4 regions of the Streptomyces thermocarboxydovorans genome follow, and region 4 is predicted to be linked to each of the others. Evidence: riboswitches for the same ligand, from Rfam matches in the RefSeq annotation. Region 4 holds a riboswitch; each other region holds the start of a gene.
What was found. Region 4 has a riboswitch for cyclic di-AMP ahead of ABD198_RS27360 (C40 family peptidase). Riboswitches for the same ligand answer to the same signal wherever they lie in the genome.
Positions count from the first base shown of each region.

Region 1: linked by a shared signal. The riboswitch ahead of ABD198_RS28575 (M23 family metallopeptidase) and the one ahead of ABD198_RS27360 (C40 family peptidase) in region 4 are both predicted to bind cyclic di-AMP.
Region 2: linked by a shared signal. The riboswitch ahead of ABD198_RS23515 (peptidoglycan DD-metalloendopeptidase family protein) and the one ahead of ABD198_RS27360 (C40 family peptidase) in region 4 are both predicted to bind cyclic di-AMP.
Region 3: linked by a shared signal. The riboswitch ahead of ABD198_RS06630 (transglycosylase family protein) and the one ahead of ABD198_RS27360 (C40 family peptidase) in region 4 are both predicted to bind cyclic di-AMP.

Region 1 is NZ_BAAAGU010000090.1:8,688-12,945, reverse strand. Features, by position in the region: gene ABD198_RS28590 (response regulator) at 92-751, shown strand; gene ABD198_RS28585 (dihydrofolate reductase family protein) at 1,052-2,179, shown strand; tRNA gene ABD198_RS28580 (tRNA-Met) at 2,216-2,289, shown strand; cyclic di-AMP (ydaO/yuaA leader) riboswitch at 2,666-2,822, shown strand; gene ABD198_RS28575 (M23 family metallopeptidase) at 2,835-3,845, shown strand; gene ABD198_RS28570 (PrsW family intramembrane metalloprotease) at 4,074-4,258, opposite strand, start outside.
Region 2 is NZ_BAAAGU010000054.1:3,544-7,801, reverse strand. Features, by position in the region: gene ABD198_RS23520 (SGNH/GDSL hydrolase family protein) at 1-689, opposite strand, end outside; gene ABD198_RS23515 (peptidoglycan DD-metalloendopeptidase family protein) at 925-1,848, opposite strand; cyclic di-AMP (ydaO/yuaA leader) riboswitch at 1,851-2,015, opposite strand; gene ABD198_RS23510 (tyrosine-protein phosphatase) at 2,516-3,313, shown strand; gene ABD198_RS23505 (DUF6126 family protein) at 3,359-3,469, opposite strand; gene ABD198_RS23500 (helix-turn-helix domain-containing protein) at 3,511-4,134, opposite strand.
Region 3 is NZ_BAAAGU010000010.1:30,371-34,628, forward strand. Features, by position in the region: gene ABD198_RS06620 (cytochrome P450 family protein) at 1-593, shown strand, start outside; gene ABD198_RS06625 (transglycosylase family protein) at 793-1,788, shown strand; cyclic di-AMP (ydaO/yuaA leader) riboswitch at 1,993-2,162, shown strand; gene ABD198_RS06630 (transglycosylase family protein) at 2,167-2,862, shown strand; gene eno (phosphopyruvate hydratase) at 3,086-4,258, shown strand, end outside.
Region 4 is NZ_BAAAGU010000077.1:13,168-17,425, reverse strand. Features, by position in the region: gene pcrA (DNA helicase PcrA) at 1-1,961, opposite strand, end outside; cyclic di-AMP (ydaO/yuaA leader) riboswitch at 2,266-2,438, shown strand; gene ABD198_RS27360 (C40 family peptidase) at 2,446-3,618, shown strand; gene ABD198_RS27355 (tellurite resistance/C4-dicarboxylate transporter family protein) at 3,840-4,258, shown strand, end outside.

The DNA.
Region 1 (4,258 bases), on a different contig from region 4:
CGACACCGCCGCCGACCGGCGGGCCGGGTCGCCCGGCCCGCCCCCGTGACCGCAGCCCCCGAAAAGCCCCCGAGCGGAAACGACGTGCTCCATGACCCACCCCGCCCCCACCCGCATCCTCCTCGCCGACGATCACGCGCTGGTGCGCCGCGGTGTGCGGCTGATCCTCGACGGTGAACCGGATCTGACCGTGGTGGCCGAGGCCGACGACGGTGCCGAGGCGCTGGAGCAGGCCCGCGTCCACCGGCCCGACCTGGCCATCCTGGACATCGCCATGCCCCGGCTCACCGGTCTGCAGGCGACCCGCGAGCTCTCCCGGAGCATGCCTGAGACGCGAATCCTGATACTGACGATGTACGACAACGAGCAGTTCTTCTTCGAGGCCCTGGGCGCGGGCGCCTCCGGCTATGTGCTCAAGTCCGTCGCCGACCGCGACCTGGTGGAGGCCTGCCACGCCACCATGCGCGGCGAGCCCTTCCTCTACCCGGGCGCGGTCAACGCCCTGATCCGCGACTACCTGGACCGTGCCCGGGAGGGCCGGACCCTGCCCGCCAAGGCCATCACCGACCGCGAGGAGGAGATCCTCAAGCTGGTCGCCGAGGGCTACACCTCCCAGCAGATCGCCGAGCTGCTCGTCATCAGCCCCAAGACGGTCGAGCGGCACCGCGCCAATCTGCTGGCCAAGCTCGGATTGAAGGACCGCCTGGAGCTGACCAGATACGCGATCCGGATGGGCCTGATCGAACCGTGATGAGGACCCGACCGGACCCCGGTGAGGGCCGGCCGGATCCTGATCAGGGCTCGATCGGGCCATGGGGTCGTGAGCTCGACCGAGCCATGGGGTCGTGAGCTCGATCGGGCCATGGGGTCGTGAGCTCGACCGGGCCATCCGGGTCGTGAGCTCGATCGGTCGTCGGGTCGTGAAGCCGTGAAATGCGCGGCCGCTGCGGCACCCCGCTCGCCACCCGTGCCCGGTCCGCGCGCCGGGCTTGTCAGACTTGAGGCGAGCAGCCCGCCGGCTGTTCCTCCGACCCTCGCCAGGAGCGCGCCGATGCCCCATCCTTACGTCCTGCTGTCCGCCGCCGTCTCGCTGGACGGGTATCTGGACGACACCGGCCCCGAGCGGCTGCTGCTGTCCAGCCCGGAGGACTTCGACCGGGTGGACGAGGTGCGGGCCTCGGTGGACGCGATCCTGGTCGGCGCCGGCACCATCCGCGCCGACAACCCCCGGCTGCTGGTGAACTCGCCCGAGCGCCGCGCCGTCCGCCGGGCACGCGGTCTGCCGGAGTACCCGCTGAAGGTCACCGTCAGCGGGTCCGGCGACCTGGACCCGGCCGCGGCCTTCTGGCACACCGGCGGCGACAAGGTCCTCTACACCACGGACAAGGGGGCCGAGCGGGCCCGCTCCCTCGGCCTGGCCACCGATGTGGTGCCGCTCGGCACGGAGCTCGACTGGCGCCGCCTGCTCACCCATCTGCACGACGAGCGCGGTGTGCGGCGGCTGATGGTCGAGGGCGGCGGGGTGATCCACACCCAGCTCCTCACCCAGGGCCTCGCCGACGAGCTCCAGCTGGTGCTGGCCCCGCTCTTCGTCGGTGACCCGGACGCCCCGCGCCTCTTCGGACCAGGCTCCTACCAGGGCGGACGCCTGCGGCTGTGCGAGACCCGGCAGATCGGCGACGTCGTCCTGATGCGCTACGAGCCCACCGCGCCCGGCACCGGCGAGCTGCCCGTCGCCGCCGACCACCACTGGCTGGCGCTCGCCTGCGAGCTGGCGGCACAGTGCCCTCCCTCGCAGACGGCGTTCAGCGTGGGCGCGGTGATCGTCGCGGCCGACGGCACAGAACTGGCGCGCGGCTGGTCGCGGGAGGGCAGCGATCCGCTGGCGCACGCGGAGGAGGCCGCGCTGGCCAAGACCGACCCGACGGACCCCCGGCTGGCGACCGCGACGGTCTACTCCAGCCTGGAGCCGTGCGCCCGCCGGGCGTCCCGGCCGGCGTCCTGCTCGCGGCTGATCCTGGAGGCCGGTGTCCGCCGCGTGGTCACCGCCTGGCGCGAGCCGGACACCTTCGTCCCGGGCGCGGACGGCTCGGGTGTGCTCAGGCAGGGAGGGGCCACGGTGCTCGTCCTGCCCGAGCACGAGGAGCGCGCGAAGGTCCCGAACAGCCACTTGTTCTGACCACCCGCGCGGATGCCGTATACTGGTGAGTACCGACGCGGGGTGGAGCAGTTCGGTAGCTCGCTGGGCTCATAACCCAGAGGTCGCAGGTTCAAATCCTGTCCCCGCTACTGAAGGCCGAGGGCCGGAATCCGAAAGGGTTCCGGCCCTCGGCGTTTCTCCGTACCTCTTGCCGCCCCTGGTCCCTTCGTGTCCGGCGCCGGCCCTCCTCAACCCCCTCGGTTTCTCCATCGAGGTTTCCCGACCTCCCCCGCAGATATCACTCCATGTAATCGAACCGCGCCGCTCCGCATAACATCTGACACAACGTCAGAAACTCGCACCCCCGTGATGCGCGGTCAACTCGCCCGTTTTCGCCCGTCGATGACGCTTAAGTCCGCGCGAAAATCCTTAACGATCAAGAGGAACGGCTTGGAATCCGAGGCTCACGTCTATTAACGTTCGATAACGCAGCGCGGTCGTCCCAGCCGTCACAGAAGTCGGCTCCGTGCTCACGCGCCGAATCCCGCAAGGGAACCGGGGAACCACACATTGGGGTGAATCGGGCGTATGCCGCCGTGGAGACACGGCTCGTATACGCGCGTAGGAGACCTTCCTGCTCCGAACCCGTCAGCTAACCCGGTAGGTGGAGACGGAAGGAAAGGAGTGCGCCCACGTGGCGTCCAACCGGCCTGCCCCCGAGGCCCCGTTCACCCCGAGCGACACGTTCGTCTACGGCGGCGGCACCCGCGCCGACGAAGGTCCCTTCGAGGAGTGGAACCCCACGGCGGAGACCGTCCGCCCGGTCCGCGGCCGGCATCGCGTCACCAAGCAGCGCGGCGGGGGACTCGCCCGCAGCTCCACCGTTCTCGGCGTCGGTGTCATAGCCGCCGTCGGCGCCGGCGGTATGGCCAGCGCCCAGACCGGCAAGCCGCCGGTCGCCATCTCCATGCCCGACCTCCCCAACGTGGGTTCCCTCATCTCCGACGAGGAAACCCCGAAGGGCTCCACCACCCCGCTCAGCAGCGTCGGCGCCACCACCGACAGCGAGCAGGGTGCCGGTGAGGCCCTGCGCGCCCGGATCATGGCGCAGGTCGAACAGCAGCAGGACCAGGCCGCCGGCAAGGCCGCCGCCGAGGCCGTCGCCGCCGCGGAGAAGGAGGCCGCCGAGGCCGCCGCCAAGGCCGAGCGCGAGGCCAAGGAGAAGGCCGAGGCCGCCAAGAAGAAGGCGGAGGAGGAGGCCAGGAAGAAGGCCGAGGCCGAGCGCCTCGCCGAGCTGGCCAAGCAGTACACGCTGCCGACCTCCTCCTACACCATCAGCTCCACCTTCGGTCAGGCCGGCGCCTACTGGTCCTCCGGCCAGCACACCGGCCTCGACTTCGCCGCCCCCACGGGCACGCTGCTCAAGGCCGTCCACACCGGCACGATCACCTTCGCCGGCTGGGACGGCTCCTACGGCTACAAGACGGTGCTCACCCTCGAGGACGGCACCGAGATCTGGTACGCCCACCAGTCCTCGATCAGCGTCAGCGTCGGCCAGAAGGTCAACACCGGCGATGTGATCGGCCGCGTCGGCGCCACCGGCAATGTCACCGGTGCCCACCTGCACCTCGAGGTCCACCCCGGCGGCTCCGCCTCCGGCATCGACCCCATGAGCTGGCTGCGCAGCAAGGGTCTGAACCCCTGATCTGATCCGTACGGCCCGCTGAGCCGCACCGCCATCACCTGAACCCCGGCAGTCCCGACGGCGCCCCCCCGACGTCAGGGCTGCCGGTCGGCGTTCGTGCTCACCCGAGTCACGGATCGGCCCGGCTCACCCGAGCCGCGGACGCGCGGCTTACCCGAGCCACGGATGCGCCCGGCTCACCCGAGCCACGGACGTGCCCGGCTCACCCGAGCCACGGATGCGCCCGGCTCACCCGAGGTACGGATTGCCGCTGTAGCCGTACTCGTAGCCGTGACCCTGGCGGTACGCGGGGCCGGAGCCGTAGCCGTGGCCGAGCGCAGGCCCGGGGACGTGGCCGTACGCGGGGGCCCCGGGGCCGGGGTGCCAGACCATCACCGGAGGCGGCGGTGCCGTCGCGCGGGCCGCGTACTCCA
Region 2 (4,258 bases), on a different contig from region 4:
CCGATCCACGGCACCAGGTACTCCCGCGCCCAGTGCACGTCGTCCCGCCGGACCTCCAGGGTTCCGCGCGGCGGCTGCGGCGGCCACGGCTGCTCCGGGTCCGCCGGCACCTCGAGCCCCAGGACCTGCCCGGCCCGCAGCGCGACACGGGTGTGCCCCTCGGGCGAGAGGTGCAGCCGGTCCGCGTCCCAGGCCCTGCGGTCCTGCACGCTCTTGAGCGACCACAGGTCAAGCACCGGGCAGCCGTACCGGTCGGCGATCGCCCGGACGTGCCCGTTGTAGGTGGCGATCTTGCCCCGCAGATGCTTGAGCAGCGGCACGCCGCGGGTGTCGAATCCGGTCGTCACCATCACGGTCCCGGCCGCCTCGGTCAGCCGCGCGACCGCGCGCTCGAAGCGCTCGGCCACCTCGTCCGGGTCGGTGCCCGGCCGCAGGATGTCGTTGCCGCCCGCGCAGAACGAGACCAGATCGGGGGCGAGTTGCACGGCCTGCGGCACCTGGTCCGCGACGATCTGGTCGAGCAGTTTCCCGCGCACGGCGAGGTTCGTGTACTGGAAGTCGCCTTCGGGCCTGCGGTCGGCGAGGAGCACGGCGAGCCGGTCGGCCCAGCCGACGAACGCCCCGTCGGGGCCTGGGTCCCCGACGCCCTCGGTGAAGCTGTCCCCCACCGCCACGTACGACCCGATCACTGCTGCGCTGTCACTCTTCGAATCGTCTGCCACAGCCCCTCATGATTCACCTTCGAATGTGACCTACGCGACCGTAGGCAGAGCTTGACGGGCGGTGAGATAAGCCACTCTCAAAGAATCCGCCAACCCCGGAATACGGGGCGGGTGTGCTCCGCGCAACACCGAAGGCCGGACCCGGGGATCGGGGTCCGGCCTTCGGCGGCGTGTCAGGGAGATGCAGCGGTTGCCGCGGGCGTCAGATGGCGACGCCCTTCGAGCGCAGGTAGGAGATCGGGTCCACGTCGGAGCCGTAGTCCGGCGTGGTGCGGATCTCGAAGTGCAGGTGCGGGCCGGTCACGTTGCCGGTCGCACCGGAGAGGCCGACCTGCTGCCCGGCGCTCACCGTCTGGCCGGCCGAGACGGACAGCGAGGACAGGTGGGCGTACTGGGCGTAGTAGCCGTCGTTGAGCTTGATGACGACCTGGTTGCCGTAGGCGCCGCCCCAGCCGGCGGAGACCACGGTGCCGGAGCCGACGGCCTTCAGGGAGGTGCCGGTCGGGACGCTGAAGTCGACACCGGTGTGGTAACCGCTGGACCACATGCTGCCGGCCACCTTGTAGGCGGTGCCGATGCCGCCGCCGGGCACCGGCGAGGTGAAGCCGGAGGTGGTGGCGGCCTGCTGGGCGCCGGTCGCCTTGGGGGCGGACTGCTCCGGGGCCTTCTCGGCCTTGGGCTTCGCGGCCGGCTTGGACTCCGGCTTGGCGGCGGCCGGGTCGGCGGCGGTGGACTTCTCCGGCGCGCTCTCGGCGGCCTTGCCGTCGATGGTGAGCTTCAGACCCGGGTGGATGAGCGACGGGTCGTCACCGACGGCCTCGCGGTTGTCGGCGTACAGCTTCTTCCAGCCGCCCTCGACGCCCTCCTTCTCGGCGATCTTGACGAGGTAGTCGCCGGCCTTCACGATGTACGTGCGGGCCTCGCCGCCCTGGTCGCCGTCGGCCTTCTGGCCGGCGACGGAAAGGGTCTGGACGGTCTTTTCCGGGGCCACCTGCGCGGTGGCGGCGTTGGCTCCGGTGGCGCCGAGAAGCGGCAGCGCGAGTGCGGCGCCACCGGTACCGGCGACGGCGATGGATCGGGTGAAACTAAGCGTCCTGGGACGACGGTGCTTACCCTTCGCGGGCATGACGAATTCCTCTCCGGCGCCTGCGAGGTGAGCTGTCGGGTTCGGGCTGGAGATGCCCGGCCGCGCCTCAACGCGACTTAACCCCAAGCCTGTTCCGGAGACCGGTCCAGGCAGTCTTACCTGTGGGTCCCCCGCTCCTGCCGAACACGGGTCAGTGGTCTGTGCGGGCCCCGGACGGCGGCAGGATTAGGCGTCCGTCCGGATCGGTGTGGAACGTAAGCGAGCAAGACGCAATGGGACAAGCACGAGGTTCCCTGCGAAGCCGTTTTTCCGTGATCCACAGGCACAAATGCGGTCACCGAGCGTCGCACCGGGATCCGCGCGGGCCGCGAATTCCCTTGTAAAGCTCGTGAATTACGTGAACATGGCGACAACGCATCGTCACGAATATGACGATGCTCACGCACCCCATTCCCATCTCCCTTTCTTTCGGGGCACGTTATGGCGAAATTGTCTAAACGGACAGAACGGCTTAAGAGGTGATTTGGCCGCCGTGTCGCCGGCGTCGCGACAGGGCATGCGAAGCTCACCCGCCCGGCCAGACATATCAGGGCATATCGCCCATATCGACGGGGTAGCTCGTTCTCGTTGCCCAGGGCAGCCATGTCGTATCGTCGACAGAACCCGCCGCCGAGCCGCGCGGCGGCGCAGAGTGGGAGGAGCCCCCGTGACGCAGCACATCCCGTCGACCGAGCCCGAGCTGGCCGGAGTACGCAACTTCCGCGACGTGGGTGGCCTGCCGACCGTGGACGGACGACGGGTGCGGCACGGTGTGCTGTTCCGCAGCGGTCATCTGGCGCACGCGACGGCCGAGGACGCGGCCTTCCTCTCCTCCCTGGGGTTGCACACGATCTTCGACTTCCGCAACGCGGCCGACCAGAAGCTGGAGGGGCCGGACGTCGAGCTGCCGGGCGTGCGCAATGTGAACCTGCCGCTGAGCGACCCGGCCGACGGCGCCGAGTTCTGGAAGATGGTCCGCGACGGGGACCTGGAGCAGCTGCGCGAGATCCTCGACGACGGCAAGGGCGCGGCCCGGATGATCCACTCCTACCGGACCATGATCGTCACGCGCACCGCCGAGCACTCCCGGGTGCTGCACTCGCTCGCCGAGGACAGCGTCCCCGCGCTGATGCACTGCGCGGCGGGCAAGGACCGCGCGGGCCTGTCGGTGGCGGTGACGCTGCTCGCGCTGGGCGTCGAGCGGGACGCGATCTACGAGGACTATCTGAAGTCCAACGCCAAGCACCGGCGCTACAAGGTGCGCCGCAGCAGCGACGCCCCGGCGGCCCACTCGCCCGAGGTGATGGAGCTGCTCAGCCCCCTGTTCGACGCCCGCGCCGAGTACCTGTCGGCCGCCCTGGAGACCATCGACGAGACCTGGGGCGGCGTCGACGCCTACCTGGAGCAGGGGCTGTCGTTCAGCCCCGAGCACCGGGAGCGGCTGCGCGAGCGCCTGCTGGACTGAGCGCCGCCCGCCACCCGGCGCACGTGCCGTCGGCCCCGGCGCCCGCTACTTGGCGCCCACCTCGAACAGCAGGTAGATGAAGGCCGCGAAGACATGCCCCACCGCGATGTAGATGAACAGCCTCACCCACAGCGCGCGCGGGAACCTCTCCTCCATGTCCTTGGTGTTCCGGCCTGCGTCCTTCGTGTTCTTGTCGGTCACGGTGCCTCTTCACGTGTCGGGCCCAGGCACAGTGCGGCCGTGGGGCTCTGCAGCAGGGTGTGGACGAACAGCAGCTCGAGCCCGTCGGGGTCCTCGGCCGCGATCCGGTGCGGGGTGAGCGAGTCGAAGTGGGCGCTGTCGCCCGGCGCCAGCCGGTGCAGCCCGTCCCCGAGGCGCAGCCGCAGCCGCCCCTTGAGGACGTACAGCCACTCCTCGCCGGGGTGGACGCGCACGATGTCGCCCTGGGAGCCGTACGGCACCCGCACCCGCAGCGCCTGCATGCCGCGCCCGGGGGCACCGGCCTGCCAGTACGTCCAGCCGCCGGCGGCGGTGGGCTCCATGTGGGCGGCGCGGATCACAGCGTCCCGGCCGGCGGCCGTCTCGCCGAGCAGCTCGGAGACCGTCGTACCGTAGATGCGGGCCAGCGAAAGCAGCACCGGCAGCGAGGGCTGGCGCTGCCCGGTCTCCAGCCGGGACAGATGCGCGGGCGACAGACCCGCCTCACGGGCCGCGGCCTCCAGCGTCAGCGAGGCGCGGCGCCGCAGCGCCCGGAGCTGGGGCGCGACCGCGGGAAAGGCAGCGGCCGGTCCGGCCGGCCGCCCCGTCTCGGGGGAGCTCATGGCTCCATTCAGCCGGAGGTTTGCCCGTGGGGCAAATCTTTTGCCTCACAGGCAAAGCCCCTGGAGTCCGACCCGACCCCGGCGCCCGCCTCACCTCCGCGCGACGGACCGCGCCTCACCTCCG
Region 3 (4,258 bases), on a different contig from region 4:
TCCGGGCCTCCGACCACGGCGAGCACCTCACCGAGAACGAGGCCGCCGCGATGGCGTTCATCCTGCTGTTCGCCGGTTTCGAGACCACCGTCAACCTCATCGGCAACGGCACCTACGCCCTGCTCACCCACCCCGAGCAGCGGGCCCGGCTGCAGCGGTCCCTGGCCGCGGGGGAGCGGGAGCTGCTGACCACCGGGGTGGAGGAACTGCTGCGCTACGACGGCCCGGTGGAGATCGCCACCTGGCGGTTCGCCACCGAGCCGGTCGTCATCGGCGGACAGCGGATCGAGGCCGGGGACCCCGTGCTGGTCGTCCTCGCCGCGGCGGACCGGGACCCGGAGCGGTTCGCCGACCCGGATGTGCTCGACCTCGGCCGGCGCGACAACCAGCATCTGGGGTACGGCCACGGCATCCACTACTGCCTGGGCGCGCCGCTGGCCCGGCTGGAGGGGCAGACCGCGCTCGGCACCTTGCTGACCCGGCTGCCGGATCTGCGCCTTGCGGTCGAACCGGACGAACTGCGCTGGCGCGGCGGGCTCATCATGCGCGGACTGCGCACACTGCCCGTGGAATTCACCCCTTTGCGGACCTGACTTCCCAAAACGGACCGCGCTTTGGGTACCCCGTCCGGCCAGCGCAAACATGACACACGTTCAACTATGTGATCTTCACGTGATCTGCGCGGCATGAACTTGTGACAACTGATCGTCTGCCGATACGTTCACCTGTCAACGCGACGTCCAATTCCGGTTCGCCGCGCTGGTCACTGCTGTCCGTCTGAAAGGTCTCCGCATGCTCTCCGGGAACGGTCGTCACCGTCGCCCCCGCCAGGCTCCGGCTCTCCTTGTCGCGGCCGGAGTGACCGGATCCGCCATCGCCATTCCGCTTCTGGGGGCGAGCGGCGCCAGCGCGGCCGACGGGGAGACCTGGGACCAGGTCGCGGAGTGCGAGTCCGGCGGCTCCTGGAGCCAGAACACCGGCAACGGCTACTACGGCGGTCTGCAGCTGACCCAGGACGACTGGGAGAACTACGGCGGACTGGAGTACGCGCCCAGCGCCGACCAGGCCAGCCGGAACCAGCAGATAGCGGTCGCGGAACGCATACTCGCCGACCAGGGTGTCGGCGCCTGGCGCGCCTGCGGCCTGCTCGCGGGGCTGGAGCAGGGCTCGGGGGCCGAGGGGATTGACACGGGCACGGGCTCGCAGTCTCCGTCCTCCACGGACACGCCGGAAAGCAGCGAATCTACCGATGAGTCCGGCTCATCGGATTCCGTTGATCCGTCCGTCTCTTCGTCTGCATCGCCCTCCGCCACGGAGGGCGGGGCCAGTGGAGACGGCGCGGAGGGCTCCACGGGCTCGGCCGATGCGAATGAATCGCCCGAGTCCGACAAGTCCACCGATGTCGACTCCGAGTCCTCGGCCGTCGAAACAACCGGAAACAGTAACGAGTCGGACAAGTCCGGCCAGAGCACCGGCTCTTCCGCGCTGATCGACACCGGTGCCTCCACGGGGACCGGCCGGCACCGCGGCCCCAGCGCCGAGGAGAAGGAAGAGGACCTCGCGTCCGGGTCGTCCGGCCGGCATGCCGCGCACCCCTCGGACGACGCCTCCGACGGCTCCTACACCGTCCGCCGCGGGGACAGCCTGTGGTCCATCGCCGACTCCCTTGAGGTGGACGGCGGTTGGCGTGCGCTGTACGAGCGTAACGAGCAGGTCGTCGGTGACGACCCGGACCTCATCCTGCCCGGTCAGACGCTTGAGGTCGCAGAGGGCGCGAGCGGGAAGTGACGGGCGAAAAGCCGCGGATCGGACGGTAGTTGACGTCATGATTCGAGCTGAATGCCCGATATAAAAGCGGTGAGAGATAGGTCTCAGAAGCCCTGATCGTCTTTGAAAATCGGCCGAACGGGTGTCTACGGTCGTGACCGCTCGCCATCGCGGGCCCCGGCTGCCGCCACGCCGAATCCTGCCAGTGGCACCCGGGAACAGTCGTCGCGTCATGCGCCGTAGGCAGGAGCGGGGGACCCAAGGTAAGTGCCGTTTCCGGTGCCTGGCACCGGAGTGCGGCTTGGGGTGAAGCCGCGTCCCGTGCGGGACGTGGCCGGGCAACTCAACCGGCCCGAACCCGACAGCTCACCTCGCAGGCGTCGGTGAGGGGATCCATCCATGCTGTTTTCCGGCAAGGGCAAGCACCGTCGTCCGAACAAGGCCACCCGCGCCATCGCCATCGCCGGTGTCACCGGCGCCGCCGTCGCCGCCCCGCTGATGGCGGCCGGCTCGGCCTCCGCCGCCACCGCCTCCGAGTGGGACGCCGTCGCCCAGTGCGAGTCCGGCGGCAACTGGTCCATCAACACCGGCAACGGCTACTACGGCGGTCTGCAGTTCTCCGCCTCCACCTGGGCCGCCTACGGCGGCACCAAGTACGCCGCCACCGCCGACAAGGCCACCAAGGCGCAGCAGATCGAGATCGCCGAGAAGGTGCTCGCGGGCCAGGGCAAGGGTGCCTGGCCGGTCTGCGGCAAGAACCTGTCCAGCACCCCCTACAACGGTGCCGCCGCCGAGGCCCCCAAGGCCGGCGCCTCCGCCGAGCGCTCCACCGAGCAGAAGGCGACCCGCTCCACCGAGCGTCCGGCGCCGAAGGCCGAGAAGAAGGCCGAGGCCAAGAAGACCGTCACCACCCCGGCCGGCGACAAGGTCGAGAAGGGCGACGGCGAGTACAAGGTCGTCAAGGGCGACACCCTCAGCTCCATCGCCGCCGAGCACGGCGTCAAGGGCGGCTGGCAGAAGCTCTTCGAGCTGAACGACGACATCATCGAGGACGCCGACCTCATCTTCCCGGGCCAGCAGCTGCACCTGAAGTAAGCAGCGGCCCCGCGGTCCGCCCGCTCCGGTGCGTGTTCCCCCGTGCGCACCGGGGCGGGCTTTTTCATGGAACCATGTTTGTTCCGTTCGGAAACAATCTATGCTCGGTTCCGTCCCACGGGATGGGCGACCGGATGGCCGATCGCCCGGAGCCGGTTAGGCTCGGTCTCGCAGCGCCACCACGGCCCTGCACACTCGCGTCACATCCAAGAAGGAGATGCTCGTGCCGTCCATCGACGTCGTCGTAGCCCGGGAAATCCTGGACTCCCGAGGCAATCCCACGGTCGAGGTCGAGGTCGGCCTCGACGACGGCAGCACCGGTCGTGCCGCCGTCCCGTCCGGCGCCTCCACGGGCGCCTTCGAGGCCATCGAGCTTCGCGACGGCGACTCGAACCGCTACCTCGGCAAGGGCGTGGAGAAGGCCGTTCTCGCGGTCATCGAGCAGATCGGCCCTGAGCTGGTCGGCTACGACGCCACCGAGCAGCGCCTGATCGACCAGGCCATGTTCGACCTGGACGCCACCGACAACAAGGGCTCCCTCGGCGCCAACGCCATCCTCGGCGTCTCCCTCGCCGTCGCCCACGCCGCCTCCGAGGCCAGCGACCTGCCGCTGTTCCGCTACCTGGGCGGCCCCAACGCGCACCTGCTGCCGGTGCCGATGATGAACATCCTGAACGGCGGCTCGCACGCCGACTCCAACGTGGACATCCAGGAGTTCATGATCGCCCCGATCGGTGCGGAGTCCTTCTCCGAGGCGCTGCGCTGGGGTGCCGAGGTCTACCACACCCTGAAGAAGGTCCTGAAGAGCAAGGGCCTGTCCACCGGCCTCGGCGACGAGGGCGGCTTCGCCCCGAACCTCGGCTCCAACCGCGAGGCCCTCGACCTCATCCTCGAGGCCATCAAGGAGGCCGGCTACACCCCCGGCGAGCAGGTCGCGCTCGCCCTGGACGTGGCCGCGTCCGAGTTCTACAAGGACGGCTCCTACGTCTTCGAGGGCAAGGAGCGCTCCGCCGCCGAGATGACGGAGTACTACGCCGAGCTGGTCGACGCCTACCCGCTGGTCTCCATCGAGGACCCGCTGTTCGAGGACGACTGGGAGGGCTGGAAGACCATCACCGCCAAGCTCGGTGACAAGGTCCAGCTCGTCGGCGACGACCTGTTCGTCACCAACCCCGAGCGTCTGGCCCGCGGCATCGAGGAGGGCGCCGCCAACGCCCTGCTGGTGAAGGTCAACCAGATCGGCTCGCTCACCGAGACCCTGGACGCGGTCGAGCTGGCCCAGCGCAACGGCTACAAGTGCATGATGTCCCACCGCTCCGGCGAGACCGAGGACGTCACCATCGCCGACCTCGCCGTCGCCACCAACTGCGGCCAGATCAAGACCGGCGCCCCGGCC
Region 4 (4,258 bases):
ACGACCGGGAACTCCAGGCCCTTGGCGGTGTGCAGCGTCATCAGCGTGATGACGCCGGAGCCCTCCTCGTCCTCCTCGGGGATCTGGTCGGAGTCCGCGACCAGCGCGACCTGCTCCAGGAAGTCGGCCAGCGTCCCGGCCTCCCCCTCGCCGCGCTCCTGCTCGAACTCCAGGGCGACGGCGGCGAGTTCCTGGAGGTTCTCGATGCGCGTCTCGTCCTGCGGGTCGGTGGAGGCCTGCAGCTCGGCCAGGTAGCCGGTGCGTTCCAGCACCGCCTCCAGCACGGTCGCCGGTCCGGCGCCGGACTCGACGATGGTGCGCAGCTCCTCCATCAGCGTGTTGAACCGCTTGACGGCGTTGACCGAGCGCGCTGCCATGCCGTACGCCTCGTCGACGCGCTTCAGCGCCTGCGGGAAGCTGATCTTCTCCCGCTGGGCCAGGGCGTCGATCATCGCCTCCGCGCGTTCACCGATGCCCCGCTTGGGCACGTTGAGGATGCGGCGCAGCGGCACCGAGTCCTCGGGGTTGGCGAGCACCCGCAGGTAGGCGAGGACGTCCCTGACCTCCTTGCGCTCGTAGAAGCGGACCCCGCCGACGACCTTGTAGGGCAGGCCGACGCGGATGAAGACCTCTTCGAAGACACGGGACTGGGCGTTGGTGCGGTAGAACACGGCGACATCGCCGGCCTTGGCCTCACCCGCGTCGACCAGGCGGTCTATCTCGTCGGCGACGAACTGGGCCTCGTCGTGCTCGGTGTCCGCGACGTAGCCGGTGATCGGGCAGCCGGCTCCGGCGTTGGTCCACAGGTTCTTGGGGCGGCGGGACTCGTTGCGCTCGATGACCGCGTTGGCGGCGCTGAGGATCGTCTGGGTGGAGCGGTAGTTCTGCTCCAGCAGGATGGTCGTCGCGTCCGGGTAGTCCTCCTCGAACTGGAGGATGTTGCGGATCGTCGCGCCGCGGAAAGCGTAGATCGACTGGTCGGCGTCGCCCACCACGCACAGCTCGGCGGGCGGGATCTCGGCCTCGGGCGGCACGTCCACGGGGTGCTCGGTGGGGCCGACCAGCTCGCGCACCAGGGCGTACTGGGCGTGGTTGGTGTCCTGGTACTCGTCGACCAGGACGTGGCGGAAGCGGCGGCGGTAGTGCTCGGCGACGTCCGGGAAGGCGCGGAGCAGATTGACCGTCGTCATGATCAGGTCGTCGAAGTCGAGGGCGTTGGCCTCGCGCAGCCGCGACTGGTAGAGGGCGTAGGCCTGGGCGAGCGTCTTCTCGAAGCCGTCGGAGGCCTGGGCGGCGAAGTCCTCCTCGTCGATCAGCTCGTTCTTCAGATTGCTGATCTTGGCGCTGAAGGACTTCGGCGGGTAGCGCTTGGGGTCCAGCTCGAGGTCACGGCAGACCAGCGCCATCAGCCGCTTGGAGTCGGCGGCGTCGTAGATCGAGAACGACGAGGTGAAGCCGAGCTTCTTCGACTCGCGGCGCAGGATGCGCACACAGGCGCTGTGGAAGGTCATCACCCACATCGCGTTGGCGCGCGGGCCGACGAGCTGCTCGACGCGCTCCTTCATCTCGCCGGCGGCCTTGTTGGTGAAGGTGATCGCCAGGATCTGCCCCGGATGCACGTTCCGCTCGGCGAGCAGATAGGCGATGCGGTGGGTGAGCACGCGGGTCTTGCCGGAGCCGGCACCGGCCACGATGAGCAGGGGTGAGCCGGAGTGGACGACGGCGGCGCGCTGGTTGTCGTTGAGCCCCTCCAGGAGCGCGGCGGAGTCGGTCACCGGGCGGGGGGCGCCGTCGCGGTAGTACTCCTCGCGCTCCGGCGGCACGTCGAACTTCCCGCCGAACAGATCGTCCGGGAGCGGCTCCGGTACGTGATCGTCCTCGGGTGGTGGCGGCGGCTCGTCCGCGGGGCCCGGCTGGGCCTGGAGGTTCGCCAGGAAGCTGTCGTCAAAGAGGCTGCTCATCGCTCTCCGAGTCTAGGGCGCACCGCCGACAGCCCGGGTCCGCCCCGGAACATCCGCACATTCCCGGCGGACGCCCGCCCCGCCCTTCCCGGCTCGTCCCGGCCCTTCCCGGCCCTTCCCGGCGGGCGGATTCCGGCCGCCGGCCCGGACACCGTCGAGCACCGGCCGGGCACCCTGCGTCACCCGGGCACCAAGGTCACGAAAATGTATCGGGCATATCGCCCACCAACCTTCACAGGGGCCACACCAGTTGGCTACCGTGCCGACGGGCCGTACGACCCCCACCGGCGAACCTCGCCGGACCGCACGGCCTCCGCCGAGTCCGGCACTGCCGCCCCATGGCACCCGGAGCCGGGGACCCAACCGAGACCTGGGGTGAATCGGCTCACTCCCGCGCGGAGCAGCCGTAGGGCAACCCTTCCAAGCACCCGCCCGAACCCGACAGCTAACCCGGTAGGCGGACCATTGGAAGGAGTCGCCTCCCTTGGCGTCGCATCGCAAGTCGCGCACCCCCGGACCACGCGTGGCAGGCATACGCACCCCCGCCCTCGCCACGGCTGCCCTCACCTCCGTGGCCCTGCTGGGCCAGACCGCCAACGCCGCCCCGACGGACGACAAGCCGAGTCTCGAAGAGGTCGAGAAGAAGGTCGGCGACCTGTACCGCCAGGCGGAGTCGGCGACCGAGAAGTACAACGCGGCCAAGGAGAAGACCGCGAAGCAGCGCAAGCGCGTCGACTCCCTCCTCGACGACGTCGCCCAGCGCACCCAGAAGCTCAACGAGGCGCGGGAGCAGCTCGGTTCCTACGCCGCCGCCCAGTACCGCACCGGTGCGGGCGTGTCGAACACCGCGACCTTCCTGCTCGCGGACTCGCCGCAGGAGGTCTTCGACCAGCAGCATCTGATGGGCCGGATGACCGGCCGCCAGAAGGAAGCGGTCGACGACTACGTCGAGCAGCAGTCCGCGACGATGAAGAAGCGGAAGGAGGCCACCGAGAGCCTCCAGACGCTCACCGAGTCGCAGAACGACCTGAAGGCCGCCAAGGCGAAGGTCCAGAAGAAGCTGGCCGAGGCGCGCGAGCTGCTGTCGAAGCTGACCGCCGAGGAGAAGGCGCGGCTCGCGGCGATCGAGAAGAAGAAGCAGGAGGAGGCCGCCCGCAAGGCCGCCGAGCTGGCCCGGCAGCAGGAGGAGCAGCGCAAGGCCCAGGAGGCGGCACAGCGAGAGGCGGCTCAGCAGGAGAGCGGCTCGTCCGGCTCCTCCTCGGGCACGACGACTCCGCCCGCGACGGACTCGTCGTACGCCACCAAGGCCGCGAAGGCCATCGCCTTCGCCCGCTCCCAGATCGGCAAGCCGTATGTGTGGGGCGCGACCGGTCCGGGCTCCTACGACTGCTCGGGTCTGACCCAGGCCGCCTGGAAGGCCGCCGGGGTCACCCTCCCGCGCACCACCTACGACCAGGTCGACGCCGGCACGACGGTCCCGCTGTCCCAGGCGCAGCCCGGTGACCTCGTCTTCTTCTACGACGACGTCACCCATGTGGGCATCTACATCGGCAACGGCATGATGATCCACGCGCCGAAGCCGGGCACCTATGTGCGCGAGGAGTCGATCTACTACGACGGCGAGTCCTCGATCCACAGCGTGGTCCGGCCCGCCTGACGGACAAGGGCCCGCCCCACGGCCAAGGGCCCGCCTGACGGACAAGGCACGGTCCGCCCCGGCTGACCGACGAAGCGGGGTCCGCCCCGCCGGCGGCCTGGGCGTGCGGCGGGCGCACCCGAACGGTGCCTCTGCGCGGACGATGCCCCTGCGCGGGTGATCGTGCGCGGGCGCGCGTTGCCCGGCGGGGTGTCATGGGGCGGCTCTTCTAGCATCGGCGCATGTCTCGCCCCTCCCGCCCGTCCCCCTTCCGCGCCTGGTGGGCGCAGCGGTCCCCGGCGGAGGGTGCCGCCGTGATGGCCTGCGGCATCGTGTCGCTGGCGCTGCATCTGGCGGGGTACGAGGTGCTCTCGCGGATCATGCTCGGGGTGGCCTGCGTCGCGTGGGCGGGGCTGGCGGCGGAGTTCGCGCTGCGGCTGCTGCGGGAGCACACGCGGTGGCGGGCGGAGGCGCAGACTCCGGGCGCGCTCACCGCCGTGGCGGCCACCACGGTGATCGGCTCACGCTTCGCCGCGGAGGGCTGGAGCACGCTCGCCGAGGCGCTGCTGGCGCTGGCCGCGGTGCTCTGGCCGCCGCTGCTCGTCCTGGTCGTGAGGAGCTGGCAGCCGAGGATGCCCGGGGCGGTGTTCCTGTGCTGCGT